One region of the Novibacillus thermophilus genome, then DNA from elsewhere that is predicted to be linked to it. Evidence: riboswitches for the same ligand, from Rfam matches in the RefSeq annotation. Region 1 holds a riboswitch; each other region holds the start of a gene.
The links. Region 1 has a riboswitch for thiamine pyrophosphate ahead of tenI (thiazole tautomerase TenI). Riboswitches for the same ligand answer to the same signal wherever they lie in the genome.
Positions count from the first base shown of each region.

Region 2: it holds a riboswitch for thiamine pyrophosphate, as region 1 does, so the genes downstream of both, tenA (thiaminase II) here and tenI (thiazole tautomerase TenI) in region 1, are expected to answer to the same signal.
Region 3: it holds a riboswitch for thiamine pyrophosphate, as region 1 does, so the genes downstream of both, tenA (thiaminase II) here and tenI (thiazole tautomerase TenI) in region 1, are expected to answer to the same signal.

Region 1 covers NZ_CP019699.1:3,556,946-3,564,697, reverse strand. Annotated here, with positions in the region: gene B0W44_RS17340 (transposase) at 1-1,208, shown strand, start outside; gene B0W44_RS17335 (thiazole synthase) at 1,262-2,035, opposite strand; gene thiS (sulfur carrier protein ThiS) at 2,035-2,238, opposite strand; gene tenI (thiazole tautomerase TenI) at 2,377-3,021, opposite strand; TPP riboswitch at 3,080-3,190, opposite strand; partial or broken gene B0W44_RS17320 (YjiH family protein) at 3,321-4,648, opposite strand; gene B0W44_RS17315 (agmatinase family protein) at 4,665-5,663, opposite strand; gene hutI (imidazolonepropionase) at 5,684-6,958, opposite strand; gene hutU (urocanate hydratase) at 7,091-7,752, opposite strand, start outside.
Region 2 covers NZ_CP019699.1:337,432-345,183, forward strand. Annotated here, with positions in the region: gene B0W44_RS01845 (peptidase MA family metallohydrolase) at 1-322, shown strand, start outside; rRNA gene B0W44_RS01850 (16S ribosomal RNA) at 621-2,179, shown strand; rRNA gene B0W44_RS01855 (23S ribosomal RNA) at 2,337-5,368, shown strand; rRNA gene rrf (5S ribosomal RNA) at 5,403-5,519, shown strand; gene tenA (thiaminase II) at 5,554-6,255, opposite strand; TPP riboswitch at 6,353-6,458, opposite strand; gene B0W44_RS01870 (ThiF family adenylyltransferase) at 6,604-7,629, shown strand; gene B0W44_RS01875 (thiamine pyrophosphate-binding protein) at 7,700-7,752, opposite strand, start outside.
Region 3 covers NZ_CP019699.1:1,998,510-2,006,261, reverse strand. Annotated here, with positions in the region: gene B0W44_RS09990 (hypothetical protein) at 148-438, shown strand; gene tenA (thiaminase II) at 509-1,189, opposite strand; TPP riboswitch at 1,263-1,371, opposite strand; gene B0W44_RS09980 (TraB/GumN family protein) at 1,474-2,649, shown strand; gene B0W44_RS09975 (glycosyltransferase family 8 protein) at 2,676-3,482, shown strand; gene B0W44_RS09970 (Gfo/Idh/MocA family protein) at 3,492-4,625, opposite strand; gene B0W44_RS09965 (sugar phosphate isomerase/epimerase family protein) at 4,646-5,608, opposite strand; gene B0W44_RS09960 (hypothetical protein) at 5,655-5,888, opposite strand; gene B0W44_RS09955 (substrate-binding domain-containing protein) at 5,885-6,724, opposite strand; gene B0W44_RS09950 (ABC transporter permease) at 6,758-7,752, opposite strand, start outside.

The DNA of each region.
Region 1 (7,752 bases):
CGTTTACCCCTCAGACACTGGCAGAATTCATGAATAAGGCGACACCACAGGAGATTGAACAACTGTTTAACACCAATATCGCCAACTTAGCGGCATCTGGTGCTTTCTACCAACAAGTGACGGGCATCATCGATGGCACCGATATCGAAACGACGCCGAACTACGAAGGTGCCGGAAAAGTGATGCGCAAAAAGAAAATCCACAACAAAAAGGGCGTCCGGGAGATCGAGTGTGTCGTTTACGGATGGAAAGCGATTGTGTTGTTTGACCAGCACACGGAAATTCCCCTTGCTCTAAAAGTCGTCCCCATTCATGAACACGAGTCCAAATATACGCGTGTGCTCATCGAGCAGGCTCAGCGCAATCTGGGCAAGCACAGCCGGATCACCCAAGTGTTGATGGATCGGGGCTTTCTGGACGGCACCACCTTATATTGGCTCGACCAACAAAAGATCACATTTGTGATTCCCGCACGCTCCAACATGGACGTCGCCCAGGATGCACGGGACTTGGCTCAAGCGTCCATGGGGGTGACGGATACACGCCAAGAAAAACAGACGTCCGGTCGTGGCAAAAGCAAAACCGAGCACATCCTCGAGACCCAAGTTACTGGTGTCAAGGCGTTAACCAGTTATGTCGATTATCGGGACCCGGCAAAGCCCGCAAAGCAATACAGTAAGACGGGCGGCGGCGGTTGCCCAATCAACGCCGTGGTCATTCAACGCTACCGAAACGAGGAGATCCCGGCAGACAAATGCCCTGTTTTTTTGACCAACAGTCCCGTTGACCGCCCTTTTGTTCCGTATGATGCTTATGATGGGCGCAGCCTTATTGAGAATTTACTTTTTCGTGAAGGCAAACAGGGCTGGAATCTGGAACATGCGCCAACCAAAACGGCCAATGGCATGGTATCGCACGTCTATTTCACGTTTTTGACCATTGCCCTGACAACGGCTTATCGAACTTGGTGTGCCGAGCAAACGGAAGAAGGCGAAGAGAGTGAATCCTCTAATCAGCCGTCGAAAGGGATTCGCAATTGGCGTCGTCGCCTTATGCAAGAAAATCAAGATCAGATCATTGTGTTCAGTGGCCCTTATTATGGTATCTTCCATCTCATGACCTTTGTTCAGCTTATGGGAGGTCAAGTTAAAGACCAGTCTCCCCGTGAGACTGCCGTTTTTCGACAAAATCATCATTTTTCGCCTTAAGTTATCTTTTCAGTTTTCCGATGGCGTTGGCCGTTTGGTGTGGTGCAACGTCTCTAAGGGGCTGGCACACCTTCCACTGGACTGCTGGCCGTCGCGTACCGCTTCTTTGGAACGATCCCCGCTTCAAAGCCCAAGCGCCCTGCCTCGATGGCCAACTTCATCGCTTCCGCCATTTTGACCGGGTCTTTTGCGGAGGAAACGGCTGTGTTGAGAAGGATGCCGTCGGCTCCGAGCTCCATGGCGAATGCTGCGTCGCGGGGGGAGCCTATGCCAGCGTCCACGATGACCGGGACGTCGGATTGCTCAATAATCAAGGATAGATTTAACGGATTGACGACGCCTTGGGCGGAACCAATGGGGGAGGCCCCCGGCATGACCGCATGGACGCCCAGCTCCTCTAGACGCTTCGCCAATACGACGTCATCTGACGTGTACGTCAGGACGATAAAACCTTCTTCCAACAACTTTTCAGACGCTTTCAACGTTTCGACAGGGTCCGGCAACAACGTTTTGTCACACCCGATCACTTCTACCTTGACCATGTCGCACAATCCTGACGCTTTTGCCAGTTTGGCGATGCGGACCGCCTCTTCTGCAGTTTTGGCACCGGCAGTGTTGGGCAACAGCGTGTATTGAGTGAGATCTAACTGCTCTAGAAAGTTCGGTTGCGTCGGCTCGAAAATGTTCATCCTTCTGACAGCGAACGTCAAGATTTCAGCTTCTGCCGCTTGTACGGCTTTGCGCTGGACATCCAGCGATGGATACTTGCCCGTTCCCAAAAGCAATCTCGAGTGAAACGTTTTATTGGCTATTTTCAACACGGCCATCAACCTCCTCCGACGAAATGAACAATTTCCACGCGGTCGCCTTGATCGAGTTTTTTCGAGGGGTAGTGCTCTTTGTCCACAATTTCCCGGTTGTGTTCGACGATGACAATCCGGTCTTGCAGATGGAAAAACTGAAGTAAATCGGAAATCGTCTGGACGCTGTCGTCAAGTGTCACCTCACGACCGTTCACGTGCAATTCCACCGCAGTCACCTCCTCTCGGTCGACGGAAGAGCGGTCATACGGACTTACTTGGCTTGAACAGACGACGTTCCTTTCCGTTTTGAAGGTCCGTCGAAGAAACGTGCTGCCGGTGAGATGTCCCTGTCGTAGCGCCAACGGTTAAACGGGTCGGGTTCCATGGCCTCCCCCCTTGTGCACAAAATGGAACGAGCGAGCAGCTTTTTGCGGATTTTCCGCCGAAAAAAGAGCAGACATGACGGCAATGCCGGCGGCACCCGCTTCAACAACGTCTTTTGCGTTGTGTGGATGAATGCCCCCAATGGCGACGACGGGCCGTTTCACCGTGTGGGCGACCGCCCTTAAAGCGTCCAACCCCCTCGGAGACAAACCGGGCTTTGAACGGGTTGTGAAGATATGCCCGAACATGACGTAATCGGCACCTTTTTGTTCCGCTTGGAGGGCGTCTTCCAGCGTGTGAACGGAAACGCCGGCTTTCAACTCGGGGAACTTTTCCTTCAACCGTTCGACGGGGATCCCTGCGGAAGGGAGGTGAACGTTGTGGAGGCCGAGCAGAAGGGCGATATCCACACGGTCGTTTACGACTAACTTCTCTCTCGGGACTCCGCTGTCAACGAGAGCTTGGATCAGTTGCACGATTTTTTTTGGCTGTTTATTTTTTTCCCTGATGTGGATAAAGTCGACGTCACGCTGGATGAGTAATAAAATTTCCGACAATTCCTCCACCGTTTGGGAGCCATCGGTCACGGCGTGGAGCTCGACGTGTTTCGCCTGTTTTAAATTCATTCCGCTTCACCTGCCATTTAAAAAACCACTTCCCAGTTGTGGAAAGTGGTTGAGGCTCACGTTTCTCCCATCACTTCCCTACGCTGGTATTGACCCAGATCAGGTTCAAAGGGTTTTAAAGTGTCACTTTAATCTCAGCCTTTCTCCAAAGGCACCCCTAGTGATTTTGTATTCATGTTTTCGCTTTCGTCAGCTGTTTGACTCCATCGTATCATAACACAGCAGGAGCTGCCAACCACAGACGGTGTATTCCTCCTAAGCTCCTTTTTGACAACTCGGGCAGTCGCCCACATTTCGGCTCACAGCAACAAGTAAGCGAGGGGAGTGGCAATCAGTATGGTCAACACGACGCGTTCGAACCAAATGACAACCAACTTGGGAATGCTCACCGGGATCTCCGTGGACAAAATGACGGGTATGACAGCGGAGAAGAATAAAATCGCAGACACGCACACGATGCCGGTAACGAATTTCGTCATCAGGGCGGCGTCCACTGTCAACAGGGCTGGCAAGAACATCTCCACAATGGAAAGGGCTGCAGCTTTCCCGGCGAGCAGCGGTTCAGGCAGTTGGACGAGTGCCGCAAACGGGTAGAACAAGTAGCCGAGGAAATCAAAAAGCGGCGTATATTCCGCTAACACGAGTCCGATGAGCCCGACAGACATGATGGACGGTAAAATGCTCATCGTCATCACGAAGCCGTCTTTTAAATTTTGCCATACATTTTTTGACAAATTTCCGCCGTTTCCATCGCTTTCATCCAGGCGTGGCGCAGGCGGTTGTTTTCTATTGTGATTTCCGGGGTCCCTTTTCCGTCATAGTAGTTTTCACTCATACGGTTCAGAGGCCAAATTCGGACTGTGATCGCTGTCACCACAAACGTCACGACAAAGGTTGTCCAGAAGTAAGCGTTCCACATGTCCATCAGACCGAGGGTGTCGGCCACCACCACCATAAACGTGACGGACACGGTGGAGAAACCGGTTGCAATGATAGTCGCCTCTTTGACCGTGCACTTCCCCTCTTTGAATAAGCGGTTAGTAATTAACAGACCGATGGAATAACTGCCGACGAAGGACGCCACGGCATCGAGAGCTGACCGGCCCGGCGTCTTCCAGACGGGTTTCATCACCGGCTGCATGAGGATGCTGATAAACTCCAGCAATCCGTAGCCGACGAGCAGGGCTAAAAATATGGAGCCGATTGGAACGAGCAACCCCACGGGGATGACGAGGGAATTGAGCAAAAACGGGCCCATGTTGTCGTGAAACAGCCAGGCTGGACCGAATTCAAAGACGAGCATGACGGTGATGATGAAGCCGAGAACTTTTAGGACTGAAAACGTGAGAGCGACCGCGTTTTCCTTCCACGTTTTGGCGACAAAGGGGTAAACGGCTCCCAGCGCTATGACGAAGAGTGCGTAATAAGGTGTCAGACTAGAGAACGCCGTACGAAAGCCCGAGACGATGTGATCGAGCATAATGGAGTTCGTGCCGTTTAGTGTCACCGGAATGAAAAACATAAAGATTCCGATGGCACTGAACAGAAAGAATCGACATGCCGCGGCTGGTGACACGGGAGGCTGTGCGAGTGTTTGGTTTGTTTTTGTCCGATGTAGTCCATCCAATGTGTGAACACTCCTTTCAGTCGTGTTGTCGCAAGTAGAATCCCGTCAGGAAACTGAGCATCGTGTGTACGCCGGCTTTGACAGTGGCCTGTGCGACATCTTTGTGCGGATCGAGGCAGACGATGTCCATCGCTTTCACATGCGGGTCGCGTCCGGCTGCCGTGACCGCCGTGAACAGTTCGTCGGTCTGCATGCCGCCGGGTGTCGTAGCTGGGGCTCCAGGACCGTACGCTATGTCGAGGACGTCCATGTCGACAGTGACATAAACGGTGTCCACGCGGCGCTTTAGATCGAGGAGCGCCTCCTGGATCACGGCATCTAAGCCGCGCTGGCGCGCGCGACGCATGGTCACGTATCGGATTCCCGCTCTGTCTGCGTACTCTTTGAGGGACTTGGCGTTGAAGAAACCGTGCAGTCCGATGTTCCAGACGTCTTCCCCTTTAATGGTGCCGCTCTCAATCAAGTTTCGAATGGGAGTCCCGTTGCTCGGGCCGTTGTCTTTTAGACTGCGCAGGTCAAAGTGGGTGTCCAGCTGCAAAATGCCGATCCGCTCGTCTGGGTGCGCTTTTTTCCACCCCTTCACGAGCATGGCCGTTATCGAATGGTCGCCGCCCAGTGCCAGCGGAAACGTGTTCGGATGGTGTGTGCGCATGGCGTACATCGCATCTGTAATGGCTTTGTGGCTCCAGGCGATGTCGGTCACGTGCTGCTTCACGTCTCCCAAGTCGACGACGTTTAGCGGCGTCAAATCTACGTCGTAATCAAGGTTGTACGGGACAAACCCTTTCCACGCTTGGCGCATGGCGTGGGGCGTTTCACTGGCGGCAGAGGCGCTGATCGACGAGCGGGACAGCGGGACCCCCAACAGGGTGACATCGACGTTTTGCCATTCAACGTGATCGGCGCCGGGGCTTAACGACCTGATCCACTCGTGAACTTTGGGTTCACGGACACCGGTTTCCTTTTGCCAGACAAAAGGCGGTGGATTTAATTGCGGGTACGGGTAAGTCGTCATGTTCATCACCTGCTCTTTGTTTAAAGGAGCGATCCTTGTTTGACCACGACCTTTCCTTTTTTCACGACTGTGTCGACGAGATTGACGGCGTAATTGTACTGCATGTAAGCGACGTTCGGAGCGTCGAAAATGACGAGATCGCCTTGTTTGCCAGTTTCGACGCTACCGATGACGTGGCCGCGCTTGATGGCGTGGGCGGCGTTGATCGTGGCGGCAGTAATGACTTCAGCCGGCGTCATGTTCATTGAAAGGCAGCCCAAGTTCATGATAAACGGCAGCGATTCTGTCGGCGATGAGCCGGGATTGCGGTCTGTCGACAACGCCACCGGCACGCCGGCATCGATCATTTTGCGGGCGTTTGCCGCTTCAGTCATGAGGAAGAACGCGGTCCCAGGCAGCAGAACGGCCACGACACCAGCATCGGCCATTTGCTTAATTCCTGCGTCTGTAACGCGCAGCAAATGGTCGGCCGACACGGCACCGACCCGGGCTGCGGTCTCCGCCCCTCGGTACGGTTCAATCTCGTCTGCGTGTATTTTCGGCAACAGGCCGTGTTCTTTTCCGGCGGTTAAAATGCGTTCTGACTGTTCCGGGGTAAAGACGCCCAGTTCGCAAAACACGTCGTTAAATTCGGCTAGGCCGCTTTCGGCCACTTTCGGGATCATCTCGTGAATGACAATGTCGACAAAGCGGTCTGGATCGTCTTTGTACGCTTCAGGGACTGCGTGGGCGCCCATAAAGGTGGAGACGATGTCGACGGGGTGATCGTCGTCTAACCGTTTGGCGACGCGCAACTGTTTCAGTTCGTGCTCCAGCGACAGGCCGTAACCGCTTTTTGCTTCTACTGTGGTCACCCCGTGTTGCAGGAAGCGGTCAAGCCGTGGAAGTGTCTCCTGATACAGCTGTTCCTCTGATGCATTCCGTGTCGCTTGGGTCGTACTGTGAATGCCGCCGCCGGCATTCATAATCTCCATGTAGGTGGCCCCGCTGAGCCGCATTTCGAACTCGTTCTCACGACTTCCGGCGAAGACGACGTGCGTGTGCGGGTCGACGAGGCCGGGGGTGACGACTTTGCCGCGGGCATCAATCTGGTCGGCTTCAGACAGGCGCTCACCCACTTGTGCCAAAACGTCTGAATCATGGCCGACGTAGCGAATGGTTCCGTCTTCGACCCAAACAGATCCGTCTTCAATGATCCCTAAGTCACTCATGCGTTTTCCACTAACCGGCGTTTCAGACGTTCCGCGCAGTGTGACGAGTTGCGCTGCACGGCGGACAAACAGTGGTTTCGTCATGACGGACCTCCTCTGCTGTATTTCTAACGCTTCGATAGACAGTCATCCTCAAAGTGCATCCTTTCAGTACATTCGCAACCTTCGGGTTATGCGGGCAACTGTGGACGTCCTTTTCATGCGGCGCTCACTGTCCTATTTCAACATCGGGATGTGTACACCCCGTTCGCGGGCGGTTTTTTGCGCCAGCTCGTAGCCAGCGTCGGCGTGACGGACCACGCCCATGCCGGGATCGGTCGTTAAGACGCGCTCCAGCCGCGCCTCGGCTGCTTTCGTACCGTCGGCGACGATGACCATGCCGGCGTGCAGAGAATACCCCATGCCGACTCCTCCGCCGTGGTGGACGGACACCCAGCTGGCACCGCCAACGGCGTTTATGAGGGCGTTCAAGATCGGCCAGTCGGCGACGGCGTCACTGCCGTCCTTCATGGCTTCGGTTTCACGATTTGGCGATGCGACCGATCCGGAATCGAGGTGGTCCCGTCCGATCACGATCGGCGCTTCCAGTTCGCCGTCTGCCACCATCTGGTTGATGATTTTGCCGAAGCGGGCTCTCTCCCCGTAGCCGAGCCAACAGATGCGCGACGGGAGTCCCTGGAAGGCAATTTTTTCGCGGGCCATGCGAATCCAGTTGCACAAGTGTTCATTGTCGCGGAACTCCCGCAAAATGACCTCGTCCGTTTTGTATATGTCTTCCGGGTTGCCGGAGAGGGCGACCCAGCGGAAGGGGCCTTTGCCTTCGCAAAATTGCGGCCGGATGTACGCCGGCACAAAACCGGGGAAATTAAAGGCATCTT
Region 2 (7,752 bases), 410 kb from region 1:
AGGAGATGCTCAGCTAAAAAAACCGCGCTGGACCCTTCAGCAGTTGGAGGAGTTAAACTTGGAATCATTGTCGGCTCGGGAAGCAAGCCTGTACTATGCCCACAGCTATGACGTGGTGCGTTTTTTTATGAGAGAGTACGGGGAAAAGGACTTAGTTGAGTGGTGTGCAGCCTTAAAAATGTACCCAGACATTGATCAAGAGAGTGCGATCAAAAGGAGAGAACTTAACTTGCGTACGCGTGAAGCTTTTGAAAAAGCGACTAATCAGCCGTTTCGCGAATTTGCCAGAGCATGGATCAACCAGTACGAAAACTTGAAGTAATTGTTATAAACTTCCTCTTGCGATTAAGATAACCGCATGTTATATTATGTCTCGCCGTGAAAAAACGGCATTGCTTTTTGAACCGCGCAGGTGCGAATGGAAAGAAATAGCGTATTGACAGCAAACGCCCTGCGTGATAAGATGTAGGATGTCGCCTTTCAGGCGAGAGCGCGAATGTTCCTTGAAAACTGAACGAACAAGCCAACGTCCAAGAGCTTGGAACAGCTTGTTTCGTACAAGGAGCCTGTTTGGCTTCTGAAGGAAAGTGTTACGCAGCTGAGCTGCGGACAGACCATTTTTAATGGAGAGTTTGATCCTGGCTCAGGACGAACGCTGGCGGCGTGCCTAATACATGCAAGTCGTGCGGGTGAAGCCGACCACCCCTTCGGGGGCGGATGGCGGAACCAGCGGCGGACGGGTGAGTAACACGTGGGCAACCTGCCTGCAAGACCGGGATAACTGCGGGAAACCGGAGCTAATACCGGATAAGAGGCTTTTCCGCATGGGGGAGCCTTAAAAGGCGGCGGAAGTCGTCGCTTGCAGATGGGCTCGCGGCGCATTAGCTAGTTGGTGAGGTAAGGGCTCACCAAGGCGACGATGCGTAGCCGACCTGAGAGGGTGACCGGCCACACTGGGACTGAGACACGGCCCAGACTCCTACGGGAGGCAGCAGTAGGGAATTTTCGGCAATGGGGGAACCCTGACCGAGCAACGCCGCGTGAGCGAGGACGGCCTTCGGGTTGTAAAGCTCTGTCATGTGGGAAGAACGGCTAGGAGAGGGCATGCTCTTAGCGTGACGGTACCACAGGAGGAAGCCCCGGCTAACTACGTGCCAGCAGCCGCGGTAACACGTAGGGGGCGAGCGTTGTCCGGAATTATTGGGCGTAAAGGGCGCGCAGGCGGTCTCTTAAGTCTGATGTGAAAGGCCACGGCTCAACCGTGGGATGGCATTGGAAACTGGGGGACTTGAGTGCAGGAGAGGGGAGCGGAATTCCCGGTGTAGCGGTGAAATGCGTAGAGATCGGGAGGAACACCAGTGGCGAAGGCGGCTCTCTGGCCTGTAACTGACGCTGAGGCGCGAAAGCGTGGGGAGCGAACAGGATTAGATACCCTGGTAGTCCACGCCGTAAACGATGAGTGCTAGGTGTTAGGGGCGTCACGCCCTTAGTGCCGAAGTAAACACATTAAGCACTCCGCCTGGGGAGTACGGCCGCAAGGCTGAAACTCAAAGGAATTGACGGGGGCCCGCACAAGCGGTGGAGCATGTGGTTTAATTCGAAGCAACGCGAAGAACCTTACCAGGGCTTGACATCCTCTGACCCCTCTAGAGATAGAGGTTTCCCTTCGGGGACAGAGAGACAGGTGGTGCATGGTTGTCGTCAGCTCGTGTCGTGAGATGTTGGGTTAAGTCCCGCAACGAGCGCAACCCTTGAGCTTAGTTGCCAGCATTGAGTTGGGCACTCTAAGCTGACTGCCAGTGACAAGCTGGAGGAAGGTGGGGATGACGTCAAATCATCATGCCCCTTATGTCCTGGGCGACACACGTGCTACAATGGCTGGTACAGAGGGCAGCGAAGCGGTGACGCGGAGCCAATCCCTAAAAAGCCAGTCTCAGTTCGGATCGCAGGCTGCAACTCGCCTGCGTGAAGGAGGAATCGCTAGTAATCGCGGATCAGCATGCCGCGGTGAATACGTTCCCGGGCCTTGTACACACCGCCCGTCACACCACGAGAGTCTGTAACACCCGAAGTCGGTGAGGCAACCGTAAGGAGCCAGCCGCCGAAGGTGGGACAGATGATTGGGGTGAAGTCGTAACAAGGTAGCCGTATCGGAAGGTGCGGCTGGATCACCTCCTTTCTACGGAGTAAAAAAAAGGCGTTCGGCTTGTTCGTTTAGTTTTGAGGGAGACATTCTCAGAAGAGAATGGTCTCTGCCGTCCCGTGGAGGGGCGGATGTGTTCCTTGAAAACTGGATCGGAAGCATTCACCGGGATGACGAGAGTCATGTCGAGAACGATTAAGCAAGAAAGGGCGCACGGTGGATGCCTAGGCGCCAGGAGCCGACGAAGGACGGGGCGAACACCGAAATGCCTCGGGGAGCCGTAAGCAGGCGTAGATCCGGGGATGTCCGAATGGGGGAACCCGCTCTCTTTCATAGGAGAGCATCCGTTGCTGAATGCATAGGCAGCGGAGGGCAACCAGGGGAACTGAAACATCTTAGTACCCTGAGGAAAAGAAAGCAAGGCGGGCCCTGCGAAAGGGAACCTTTCGTGGGTGCTCAAAGCGATTTCCTGAGTAGCGGCGAGCGAAACGGAAACAGCCCAAACCCGGCACTCAACTGAGATCCACAAGACGCATTTATCATATGCGTAGTGGGTTTGAGTTGAGTGTCGGGGTTGTGGGGCGTCTCATAAGGAGTGAGAAACGGACGGGATAGCCGAAGCGGCCTGGAACGGCCCATCAGAGAAGGTAAGAATCCTGTAGGCGAAATTCTGTCCGCTCCGAGACGGACCCCGAGTACCGCGGGGCACGGGGAACCCCGTGGGAAGCAGGGAGGCCCACCTCCCAAGGCTAAATACTCCCTGGCGACCGATAGCGCACCAGTACCGTGAGGGAAAGGTGAAAAGCACCCCGGGAGGGGAGTGAAAGAGAACCTGAAACCGTGTGCCTACAAGCAGTCGGAGTCCGGGTAATCTGGATGACGGCGTACCTTTTGTAGAATGGACCGGCGAGTGACGATGCGTAGCGAGGTTAAGCGGGAGACGCGGAGCCGTAGCGAAAGCGAGTCTGAAGAGGGCGATTTTAGTTGCGCGTCGTCGACCCGAAACCGAGTGATCTACCCATGTCCAGGGTGAAGGTCGGGTAACACCGACTGGAGGCCCGCACCCACGTCTGTTGAAAAAGGCGGGGATGAGGGGTGGGTAGGGGTGAAATGCCAATCGAACTCGGAGATAGCTGGTTCTCCCCGAAATAGCTTTAGGGCTAGCCTCAGGGGAAGAATCGCGGAGGTAGAGCACTGATTGCGTGAGGGGCCCTCGACGGGTTACCGATCGCAGTCAAACTCCGAATGCCGTTGATTCGGTTCCTGGGAGTCAGACGTCGGGTGCTAAGATTCGACGTCGAGAGGGGAACAACCCAGACCATCAGCTAAGGTCCCGAAGTATCCGTTAAGTGGGAAAGGATGTGGCGTTGCCGAGACAACCAGGATGTTGGCTTAGAAGCAGCCATCATTGAAAGAGTGCGTAAAAGCTCACTGGTCAAGTGACGTCGCGCCGAAAATGTACCGGGGCTAAACGGATCACCGAAGCTATGGGCGGGACACCGTGGTAGGGGAGCGTACCCAGTGCAGCGAAGGATTTCCGGGAGGGAATGTGGAGCGCTGGGTAGTGAGAATGCCGGTATGAGTAACGATAAGAGGGGTGAGAATCCCCTCCGCCGAAAGCCTAAGGGTTCCTGAGGAAGGTTCGTCCGCTCAGGGTAAGTCGGGACCTAAGCCGAGGCTGAAGAGCGTAGGCGATGGAGAACAGGTGGAGATTCCTGTACCACCGCGTTCCGATTGAGCGAAGGGGGACGCAGGAGGGCAGGGGAGCAGGCGGATGGATGTGCCTGTCCAAGCGGTGAGAGAGCAGCGCGAGGCAAATCCCGCGTTGCGAGGATCTTGAGCCGTGATGGGGAGTGAAACTTAGAGTAGCGAAGTCCCTGCACCCACACTGACAAGAAAAGCCTCTAGCGAGGAGCGCGGTGCCCGTACCGCAAACCGACACAGGTAGGCGAGGAGAGGATCCTAAGGCGCACGGGAGAACTCTCGTTAAGGAACTCGGCAAAATGGCCCCGTAACTTTGGGAGAAGGGGTGCCCCGTTAGGGTGGCCGAGAGGTTGCCTGAGGGGGCCGCAGTGAAGAGGTCCAAGCGACTGTTTAGCAAAAACACAGGTCTCTGCGAAGCCGCAAGGCGACGTATAGGGGCTGACGCCTGCCCGGTGCTGGAAGGTTAAGGGGAGGACTTAGCGGAAGCGAAGGTCTGAACCGAAGCCCCAGTAAACGGCGGCCGTAACTATAACGGTCCTAAGGTAGCGAAATTCCTTGTCGGGTAAGTTCCGACCCGCACGAAAGGCGTAACGACTTGGACACTGTCTCAACGAGAGGCCCGGTGAAATTGTAGTATGCGTGAAGATGCGCATTACCCACGACAAGACGGAAAGACCCCGTGGAGCTTGACTGCAGCCTGATAGTGGATTTGGCGATGATGTGTACAGGATAGGTGGGAGCCAGAGAAATCGGTTCGCCAGGATCGAGGGAGGCGCCGGTGGGATACCACCCTCATCATGGTTAAATCCTAACCGACCGCCGTGAGCCGGTGGCGGGACATTGTCAGGTGGGCAGTTTGACTGGGGCGGTCGCCTCCTAAAAGGTAACGGAGGCGCTCGAAGGTTCCCTCAGCGCGGTTGGACATCGCGTGAGGAGTGTAAAGGCAGAAGGGAGCTTGACTGCGAGACTGACAGGTCGAGCAGGGACGAAAGTCGGACTTAGTGATCCGGTGGTTCTGAGTGGAAGGGCCATCGCTCAACGGATAAAAGCTACCCCGGGGATAACAGGCTTATCTCCCCCAAGAGTCCACATCGACGGGGAGGTTTGGCACCTCGATGTCGGCTCATCGCATCCTGGGGCTGAAGCAGGTCCCAAGGGTTGGGCTGTTCGCCCATTAAAGCGGTACGCGAGCTGGGTTCAGAACGTCGTGAGACAGTTCGGTCCCTATCTGTCGTGGGCGCAGGAAATCTGAAGAGGAGCCGTCCTTAGTACGAGAGGACCGGGACGGACACACCGCTGGTGGACCAGTTGTTCTGCCAAGGGCATCGCTGGGTAGCCACGTGTGGCCGGGATAAGCGCTGAAAGCATCTAAGCGTGAAGCCCCCCTCAAGATGAGATTTCCCACCAGGCACTCAGGTGCTTGGGTAAGACCCCTTGGAGAAGACGAGGTGGATCGGTCCGAGGTGTAAGCGTGGTAACACGTTGAGCTGACGGATACGAATCGGTCGAGGGCTTAATCGAGAGAATGCTTCCGACCAGTTTTGAGGGAATGCTGTCTGGTGGCCATAGCGGAGGGGACACACGCGTACCCATGCCGAACACGACCGTTAAGCCCTCCAGCGCCGATGGTACTCGGGGCGAGAGCCCCTGGGAGAGTAGGTCGCTGCCAGGCGAAACGAATGGCGGGAGCCGTAAGGCCCCGCCATTTAGTTTTGTTGAACGCCTTCTACTTTATCTGTCGGCCACATTGTGATGTTTTCCGCCATGTCCCAAAACATGTACTCAAATCGGCTTGTGTTCACGACGATGTCTTCTAATGTCGCTAATTCGTGTTCAGGTTTCCCGTCGGCCACTTCATTCATTAAGTCCTTGCAGTCATTTGCCAGTTGTGTGAACGCTTCGGAGGAATACGTCTGCACCCAGTTTCCGTAAAATTCGTGCTCTAAAGCACCGCGCCATTGCGCTAACGCTTGACCGACATAATTGTAACTCCAAGCACAGGTGAGAACGGCGGCAATGACGTTCTCAATTCCCCCCTTTTGCGACACATTCAGCATATAACTCGTATAGGCTATCGTCGTGGCCGATGGTTCGGTTGCTTCTAATTCTTCAGGGGAAATATTAAATTTCTTGGCGTATTGGCGGTGAAGCTCCATTTCAAAATTTAACGTCTCGTGCAACAAGTTGGCAAAGGTCGTCATCGTTTGCAAATCGTGGGCTTTTGCACTTCCCAGGGCAAAGACGCGGGAGTATTCAATCAAATAAACGTAATCTTGTTTCATAAAGTGTTTGAACTTTTCCCGTTCCAGCCAACCTTCCCCGATTCCTCTGACAAACGGGTGTTCTACATATGCCTTCCAGATCGGCCGCACTTTTTTCCACAGGCGGTCTGTAAATAAAACGGTCATGCTTCATTCACCTCTAGCTCAATTTTGATCGCAAACTGAAACTGTACACGAAAGACCCCACCCGCAGGAAAGGATGGGGTATAGGCTTACACATCAATAAGTGCATATACCACTTCCCTCCGCTAGTACGAACTAGATCAGGTTCTAAGGGTCAAGAGTGCGCTCTTTCTCAGCATCGAATCGATGCACCCCTAGTGGCTAAAATTATCAATTTTTTGTATCCTATTAGAACATATTATTTAAAGAAAGGCAAATGTTCTTAATTATTTACCGGCAAGAAATGTTTCGTTGTGTTAGTATTTAAAATGGAACAAAATGCCGTCAACAGTGGCTAGAGGGTGTTTTAAAATGCATGAACGATATTCAAGGCTTGCCCTTTTCACCCCGATTGGCAAGAAAGGGGTCGAGCACTTGCGCCGCTCTTCGGTGCTCGTCGTCGGTGCTGGCGCCTTAGGGGGACCGGTGTTGGAAATTCTTGTACGGGCAGGAGTCGGAAACATCCGTCTCGTCGACCGCGATTACGTCGACTGGTCCAATTTACAGCGACAAACGCTATTTAACGAACAAGATGCGCGCCGTATGCAACCAAAAGCGATTGCGGCTTACCACTACCTTTCTGCCGTCAACCGCGACGTCCATATCGAACCACTCGTCTCTGACGTGACGAAGGATAACGTGCGCGACTTCATTCAAGGCATGGATGTCATCATTGACGCAACAGACAACTTTGAAACGCGTTTTTTACTCAATGATGCGGCGTGCGAGGCGGGGATCCCTTGGATTTACGGCGCGGTAATCGGCGCTTACGGCGCTTCGTTAACAGTGATGCCCGGACAAACTCCGTGCCTTGTCTGTTTGTTCGGTGAAGAGACTCCACAGCAAAGGGAGACGTGCGATACGACGGGGGTCATCGCCCCCGCATCCCAAATGGTCGCATCCCATCAAGCGGCGGAAGCACTTAAACTGTTGACACACAACGAAGCCTCTGTCCGCGATACGTTTGTTGCGTTTGATCTGTGGAAAAACGAGCATGTGGAAATGAAAGTGTCACACAAGCGGAAGCCCTCATGCCCCGCGTGTGGGGATCATCCTTCATACCCTTACCTGTCGGGGCAAAAAGGAGCGAGCACCTCCGTCCTGTGTGGCCGCGACACCGTCCAGATCCGGTTGCGCAATGTGCGGGAATGGGATTTAGTGTCCATGGCTGCACGTGTTCGTTCGCTGGACAACGAGACGGTGTACAATACCCATCTCCTTTCTTTTCAAGTCGAAGGCCACAGAATTGTGGCGTTTAAAGACGGACGAGTCCTCGTACATCATACGAAAGACACGGCGACGGCACGCCGTTTGTGCGCGAAATACTTAGGGATGTAAATCGACGTGATTAAATGGTACGGCGTATTGAACGACGCTAGGGAAAGGGCAAGGGGTTCTTCCTTGGGAACTACTGAACGGCCTGTTTAAAATAGGTGAACGGTGGCATCGCGTCCGATGTGT
Region 3 (7,752 bases), 1.6 Mb from region 1:
AAAAAATGCGACGAATGTCCTATGTCGTCGAAATCATTCGTCCCACTTCCATCTTTACGTTTTGACTTTTCGTTTATGACAAGTTTCCCTTGTTGTTCTTTTGCATAGGCTATCATGGGCAAAAGAACACCGAGGGAGGGTTGACACGTGAGCTCATCGGTATCCGACAACCAGCAGCCGGAATATTCCAGTGAACCGTACCGCGATGAAGGAATTCACGTTCAGCAGTATCCAGGTCATGGCGCTGTTCAAGGCTATGAACAACCGTGGTACAACACTCAGCAGCAGCCGTATGCCGAAACGAATCTGTTCCCGTTCGGATTTGGATTAGGGATTCCACTGTTTCCACCGTACCCGCCGTTCTTCGGACCGTTTGTCGGACCCTTTTTCGGTCCGTTCGGCGGACCCTTTGGCGGACCGTTCAGGGGACCTTTCTAACCTTATACATCTCCCCTGAACGAATCAGAGCGTCCTCCTCAGAGGACGCTCTACTCATTGGTAGCCAAATTCATTGAGAAATGGTTTCATTGGACGGCCACGCTTCCTGCGTATAGGCCATCTCCCAGAATGCAAGTTCGTATTCGCTGGCCATGACAAATTGCTCTTTCATACTGCGCCGTTCCTTCTCACTCGCGTCTTTGGCAATGCGGTCCAAAAGGTCGATTTGTTCCTGGACCGACGTTTGGAACCAGTCGCTGGCATACGTTTTGATCCAATTTTGATAGACGGGCTCCTTCGGTGTTGCATCGCGGTACTTGCGTCCAATCTCTCCGTACAACCAATAACACGGCAGCAGAGCGGCAACCGTATCCCCCAGCCGGCCAGACAGTGCGGCCCGGTACAAATGGGATGTGTAAGCGTAAGCCGTCGGTGCCGGCCGAAACTGGGCGAGGTCGTCATCCGTAATGTTCAGTACTTCGGCGTGTTCCCGATGCACGGTCAACTCCGCCTCTGCCGTCAGTTTCGCTTTTCCCGCCAACAGTGACGTCACCCGGAAGTCGTCCGCTTGCGCAGCCCCCATCGCGTGAACTTTCCCGAAGTGTTTCAAGTAGTAAATATCCTGCAAAACGTAAAACCTGAACGTCTCCAACGGCAAGTCTCCGCGCACAATCCCTAACACAAACGGGTGGTTCAAACTTTTCTCCCAACTTGTCTTGGCTGCGTCGCGCAGCGTCTCAGAAAACCGCATAAAAAAATCCTCCTCGCTCTCGTGTCCGGCTTGTGAGGAGGAAAGTTTTGAAAGACGCACGTTTGTCCCAAATGAAACAACGTCTCCACTTCCCTCCGCTGGTACGAGCCAGATCAGGTTCCAAGGGTCTTAAAGCTTGTGCTTTAATCTCAGCCTCATACAAGGCGCCCCTAGCGGAAATGAATGTTGTATGACGATTTCATCATATCACGTTCCTTGAGGATGTCAATCTTATGAATTGTTGTATAATGAAGGAAGACTGACGAGAAAAAAGGAAGGACACTATGGCTGAAACAAACGAAACCATCACGCGAATACAGTTACAGGGCAAGGAATACATCCTGATCGGAACGGCCCACGTGTCGAAACACAGTGCCGAACAAGTGAAAGACGTCATTGAGGCCGAAAGGCCCGATTCGGTCTGCATTGAATTGGACAAACAGCGGTATGAGTCGTTAGTGAAAGGGAATAAGTGGAAAGAAACGGACATTTTCAAGGTGATTAAGGAAAAGAAAGCATCGCTGATGCTCGTCAATTTGGCCATTTCTTCTTTTCAAAAACGAATCGCCAAGCAGTTCGGCATTCAGGCCGGCCAGGAGATGGTACAGGGGATCGAATCGGCAAAAACGACCGGGGCCAACCTCGTCCTCGCGGACCGAAACATACAAATTACGTTTGCCCGCATTTGGCACAGCATCGGATTTTGGGGAAAGGTAAAACTTCTTTCGCAAATGATCGCCAGCATTTTTAATACGGAGAGCATCTCGGAAGAAGAACTAGAAAAGATGAAGTCGCAAGATGCGATTAACGCCATTCTCCACGAATTCACCGCCACGTTCCCCAAGTTGAAAGTGCCGCTCATTGATGAAAGAGACCAGTACTTGGCTCAAAAAATAAAAGAGGCCCCTGGGGAAAAAGTCGTCGCGGTCGTGGGAGCCGCCCACGTTCCCGGCATTAAGCGGGAGATCCACAAGGAACACGATTTAGCCCACCTGAGCCAAATCCCGCCTAAACCAACATGGCCCAAAATCGTCGCCTGGTCCATTCCCCTTCTCATTCTTGCTGCAATCGCCTACACGTTTTTCACGAATCCGGAGGCGGGATATCAGCAAACGGTGAGTTGGGTGTTGTGGAACGGATCTCTCTCGGCCATTGGATCGGCCCTGGCGTTAGGACACCCCCTTGCCATTTTGACGGCGTTTGTCGCTGCTCCCATCACGTCGTTAAACCCCCTGTTGGCAGCGGGGTGGTTTGCCGGCATTGCGCAAGCTTTCGTGCAGCGACCGAGTGTAGCCGACTTCGAGAAACTTTCCGAAGATGTGTTTAGTGTGAAAGGTTTTTGGCACAATAAGGTGACGCGTATTCTGTTAGTGGTCGTACTGGCCAATTTGGGAAGTTCACTGGGGACGTTTGTCGGCGGAGCGGACGTCGTCCGTTTATTCATCGACAACTTATCATGAGTACTGTACTGGAGAGTTGAGGATGTATGAATATTCTGGTGACAATCAATGCGAACTACCTCAAGGCCCTCAAAGTGATGCTGAAGTCCATGTTTATCAACAACCCAGGTGTACCCTTTCACATCTACCTCATGCACTCTCGCTTAAAAGGGGAGGACGTCTCCGACATTGACCATTTTGTCGCTGAACACGGCCAAACGCTTATCGAAGTCGAAGTACAGGATGACTACTTTGACAGGGCTCCCGTCTTAAAGCATTACACAAAGGAAATGTACTACCGGCTCTTGGCCTTCAAATTTTTACCTGAGAATCTGGACAAGATCTTGTACCTAGACCCTGACATTCTCGTCATCAACGAAATTCAATCCCTGTACGATACGGACCTTTCCGGCTTTCTTTACGCCGCTGCCTATCACGACCGAGTCTCCATAACGGAAATTAACAAACTGAGGTTACGGCCTTACGAAATCGAGGCTTACTACAATTCGGGCGTGTTGCTCATGAACCTTCCGCTGCAGCGAGAGAAAATAAACGAACAAGACATCTACAACTTTGTCGAAGAAAACAAAAAAAGGCTGATTTTGCCCGATCAAGACATCATTAACGCCCTTTACTCCAAATCGATCAAGGAAATAGACGAAATTCGGTTCAACTACGACGCCAGATTTTACCGCTACTACAAGATGATGAGTAACGGCAACATTGACATGGACTACGTCATTCGCCACACGTCCATCATCCACTTTTGCGGCAAGCGAAAGCCGTGGCACAAACATTATACAGGGAGGTTCCACTCCCTGTATAAACATTACGAAAAACTGGCGTTGCCTTGAATGGTCACGTTATAGGTCTTCAATCGCCACCCATGAACCGGTTTCAATGGATTGGTCCACCGCTTCCAAAACACGCTGGCACTCGACCCCGTCCGAAAAGTCGGGAACAAACGGTTTGTCTTCCACAATACTTTGAATCAACTCGTACACCACATGGACAAACCCGTGTTCGTAGCCAATAATGTGTCCTGGCGGCCACCAGTGACCTGCATACGGATGAACATCTTCTGTCACCATAATCGTTTTGAATCCTTGCGTACGGGGTTCTTCATCAGCGAAATACACTTGCAACTCATTGAGACGCTCCAAGTTAAAGCGGATCGAACCTTTACTCCCGTTAATTTCAAACAAGTTCCCGTTCTTCCATCCCGTCGCATACCTGGTGGCTTCGAACGTTCCCAGAGCCCCGTTTTTAAACTGGGCGAGGAACGAGGTCGTATCGTCTACCGTCACATCCCCCATTTCACCGGAACCTTTCGCAGTTAATCCACTCATCTCTACAGGTTTCGGTCGCTGTTTGACAAACGTCTTGCTCTGTCCCACGACACAGTCAAAATCCCCGATAAGAAAGCGAGCTAGATCGATGCAGTGCGCATTCAGATCACCGTGTGCGCCTGAACCCGCTATTTCTCTTTGCAGGCGCCAGGCCAAAGGCGCTTTAGGATCAACGAGCCAATCCTGCAAGTAGAGAGCGCGGTAGTGATAGATTTCCCCGATCTTCCCTTCGTCAATCAGTTGCTTTGCCAACTGTACCGCCGGTAGAAAACGGTAGTTAAAGCATATTCCGTGTTTGACACCCGCTGCTTCAGCCGTCGCCAACATCTCCCTCGCGTCCGCCAGCGAAAGGGCTAACGGCTTTTCACACAGGACATGCTTCCCAGCGCGCGCAGCGGCGATCACGATATCTTTGTGCACATTGCTGGGAGCATTGACGTCAATCAAGTCAAGGTCGTCGCGTTCGACCAAACGCCGGTAGTCCGTTTCATAGCTCGCCCAGCCGTACTGCTCGGCCGCCTCTCTGACGGCCGCTTCATTCCGTCCACAGATGGCCTGCATGCGCACCTGTGCTCCCAAGTCAAAGAACAGGCCGACATCCTTGTAAGCGTGGCTGTGTGCCTTTCCCATAAACTTGTAGCCGACCATCCCGACACGGACAGACCGGGTTACGCCCACCACATCTCACCTGCTTTCTCATAGATTAAGGCATCCTTTAACAATTCCACCGCCTTGGTAAATCCTTCATTGACCGACATGAGGCTATCTTCATGTTCGATACTGATGACACCGTCGTATCCAACCTTCTTCAGTGCACTTACAATATTTTTCCACACTTCCACGCCGTGCCCATACCCGATGGTACGGAAAATCCACGAGCGCTCCAGCTCCTGCGCGTACGGCTTGACATCAAGAACACCGTTTAACGCGGTGTTTCTTTTATCTATCGACGTATCTTTCGCGTGGACGTGGTAGATAGAATCTCCAAGTGCCTTAATACACTCTTCGGGATCCATATTTTGCCAGAACAAGTGGGACGGATCAAAGTTCACCCCGATGTTGTCCCCGGCTTCCCTCCTTAAACGAAGTGCTGTTTCAGTGTTGTACACGACAAATCCCGGGTGGGCTTCGATGGCGACGCGAACCCCGTGTTCCCGCAAAAACTCAGATTGCTTTTGCCAATAGGGGATCACCTTTTCCGACCACTGCCATTCCAACACCTTCAGAAAATCAGGAGGCCACGGACACGTGACCCATGCGGGGTACTTCGAGTGTTCCGATTCTCCTGGACAGCCGGAAAAGGTCACAACGGTATCAACACCTAGGGCACTCGCTAACTTGACCGTTTCTTCAAACTGCCGGTGATGCAGAGTTGCAATCTCTTCATCAGGATGTAACGGGTTTCCGTGACAACTTAACGCACTAATTTCTAATCCGCGTTCCTCTACAGCCGATTTTAAACGGGAAATAGACGCTTCATCACTTAACAATTGTCGGGGGTTGCAGTGAGCGTTGCCAGGGTATCCGCCAGCCCCGATCTCCACGGCTTCGAGACCGGCTTCCTTTACCTTGTCTAGCGCACCTTCCAGTGAAAGTTCCCCAAACAGAACAGCAAATACTCCGAGCTTCATCTTGAATCTCTCCTTTCATTTGTCTATAGCAATTGAACTCTCTCACCTAGTAAATTGCATCAGGATCGTAATAGTCTTCTACATTTTCAGGCGTCACAGGTGTCGCCTCCAACATCACTCGATGGGGAATGCTCTCTCCCCAAAAACCGTCTAGGCTATCGCCGTTAAGCAGTTTAACTGCTAGATTGACACCGAGAGCCCCCATCGTTGGTGGATATCTTAACGAAACGACGATCTCAGGGTTTTGGTTCTCCTTCATCATCTGGTAAATTTCCTTCATTCCCCTGAACTGACGATGAACATCTCATCTTGCCTCTGCGCGTCTCGAATCGCTTGCACGATGCCGATGGTCATGTCATCGTCCTGTGAGTAAATAGCGTCAATTTCTGGATTGGCCTGCAAAATGTTTTCCGTCGCTTTGAGGGCCGCTTCCCGGGTAAAGTCTCCTGGTTGGCTGGCTACAATTTCGATATCTGGATAGTTTTCTAGATAATCGCGGAATCCTTGACTCCGCAAATCAGTCACACTGGAAGGAACTCCTGTAATTTCGACGACTCTTCCCCTCGGTTCTCCGTTTTTCTCTGTCAGCCCTTCGACTAAGTATTTCCCATTTCCAAACCCGATCCCGTAATTATCTCCTCCCACGTATGTGCGGTAGCTTTCCGTATTCACCTCACGATCCACGACAACCAACGGGATGCCCTGTTCAGCGACAGTGTCGGCTACAGGTGTCAGTGCAGCCGTTTCAATCGGGAGCATGACAATAGCATCGACACCTTTTGTCATTAAATCTTCGATATCAGACGTCTGTTTGTTCGGATCGTTAGCCGTATGCAAAATGTATTCAACGTTGTCATGTTTTTTGGCTTCCTCTTCAGCGTTCGCGATCAGCGCCCCCATCCAACCGTGATCAGCCGCAGGTAGCGAAATCCCTATCGTAAAGGGGCCGTCACCGGCGGATGACCCGTCTGTATCCCCTTCACTTTCTCCATCACTGTTTTCACTGTTCATCTCCCCGCTTTCCGCACCTGGAGGCTCGTCGACACTGCAAGCCGCCATCCCCAAAATTAGTGCTAGTGCCATGACGACCGTTACCCAAAAACCCCGGTTCACCATTTTTTCTCCCCCTGCATTCTGCCGTTTTGTCGTCTAACCCCTCTTCTGCAGCAACACCGCAGCTAAAATGATCGCTCCCTTGACCACCCCCTGTATGTAAGGTGAAATGTTGAGCAAGTTCATCACATTGCTTAATACACCTAGTATGAGAACTCCGAACAATGTTCCGATCACACGCCCACGTCCACCAGCTAAGCTGGCACCCCCGATAATGACTGCGGCAATGGCATCCAACTCATACATCATTCCAGAACTGGACGTGGAAACGGAATTGAGCCGCGATGTCTCTATAACGGCACCAACAGCAGCTGTTAAACCACAAATCATGTACGCCAGTATCGTCACCCGGTACACCGGGACGGCAGACAATCTTGCGGCTTGTACATTCCCGCCAACGGCGTATACGTGTCGTCCGAAAGTCGTTCTCTCTAAAAGCATGTAAGCAATGAGCACAATGATCACGAAAATAATAACGGGAACAGGAATTTGCCATAGATACCCATTGCCGATTGCTGCGTACTGCATGTTCGTACCAGAGATGGACCCGGCATCGGCATAGTATAGAGCCAAGGAGCGTGAAATCGTCATCATCGCCAGCGTGACAATAAAGGCTGCAATTTTGCCGTAAGTGATCATCAATCCGTTGACCATTCCGATGAGCGCGCCGGCTAACAAACCAAGTCCGATCGCCGTAAATACGGGCATACCGTAATCCGCCTGCGAAGCCATGATGACAGTACCTGTCAAAGCCAATACTGAGCCGACAGACAAATCAATTCCGCCGAGCAGAATGACAAACGTCATGCCGACGGCCAACACTCCGATAATCGATATTTGGCGTAGAACATTCGTCACGTTTGCAATAGATAGAAAGCTGTCACTTAAAATCGAGGCAAACACGACAAGAACGATAAAGGCAAACACGACGCTATACTGATCCCACAAATATTTAAACCAAACGCGACTTCGCGGCGGCTTGTACGGCTCAGGCTGTACCTTTGTTTGAGTATCAGTCTCTGTTGGTATGC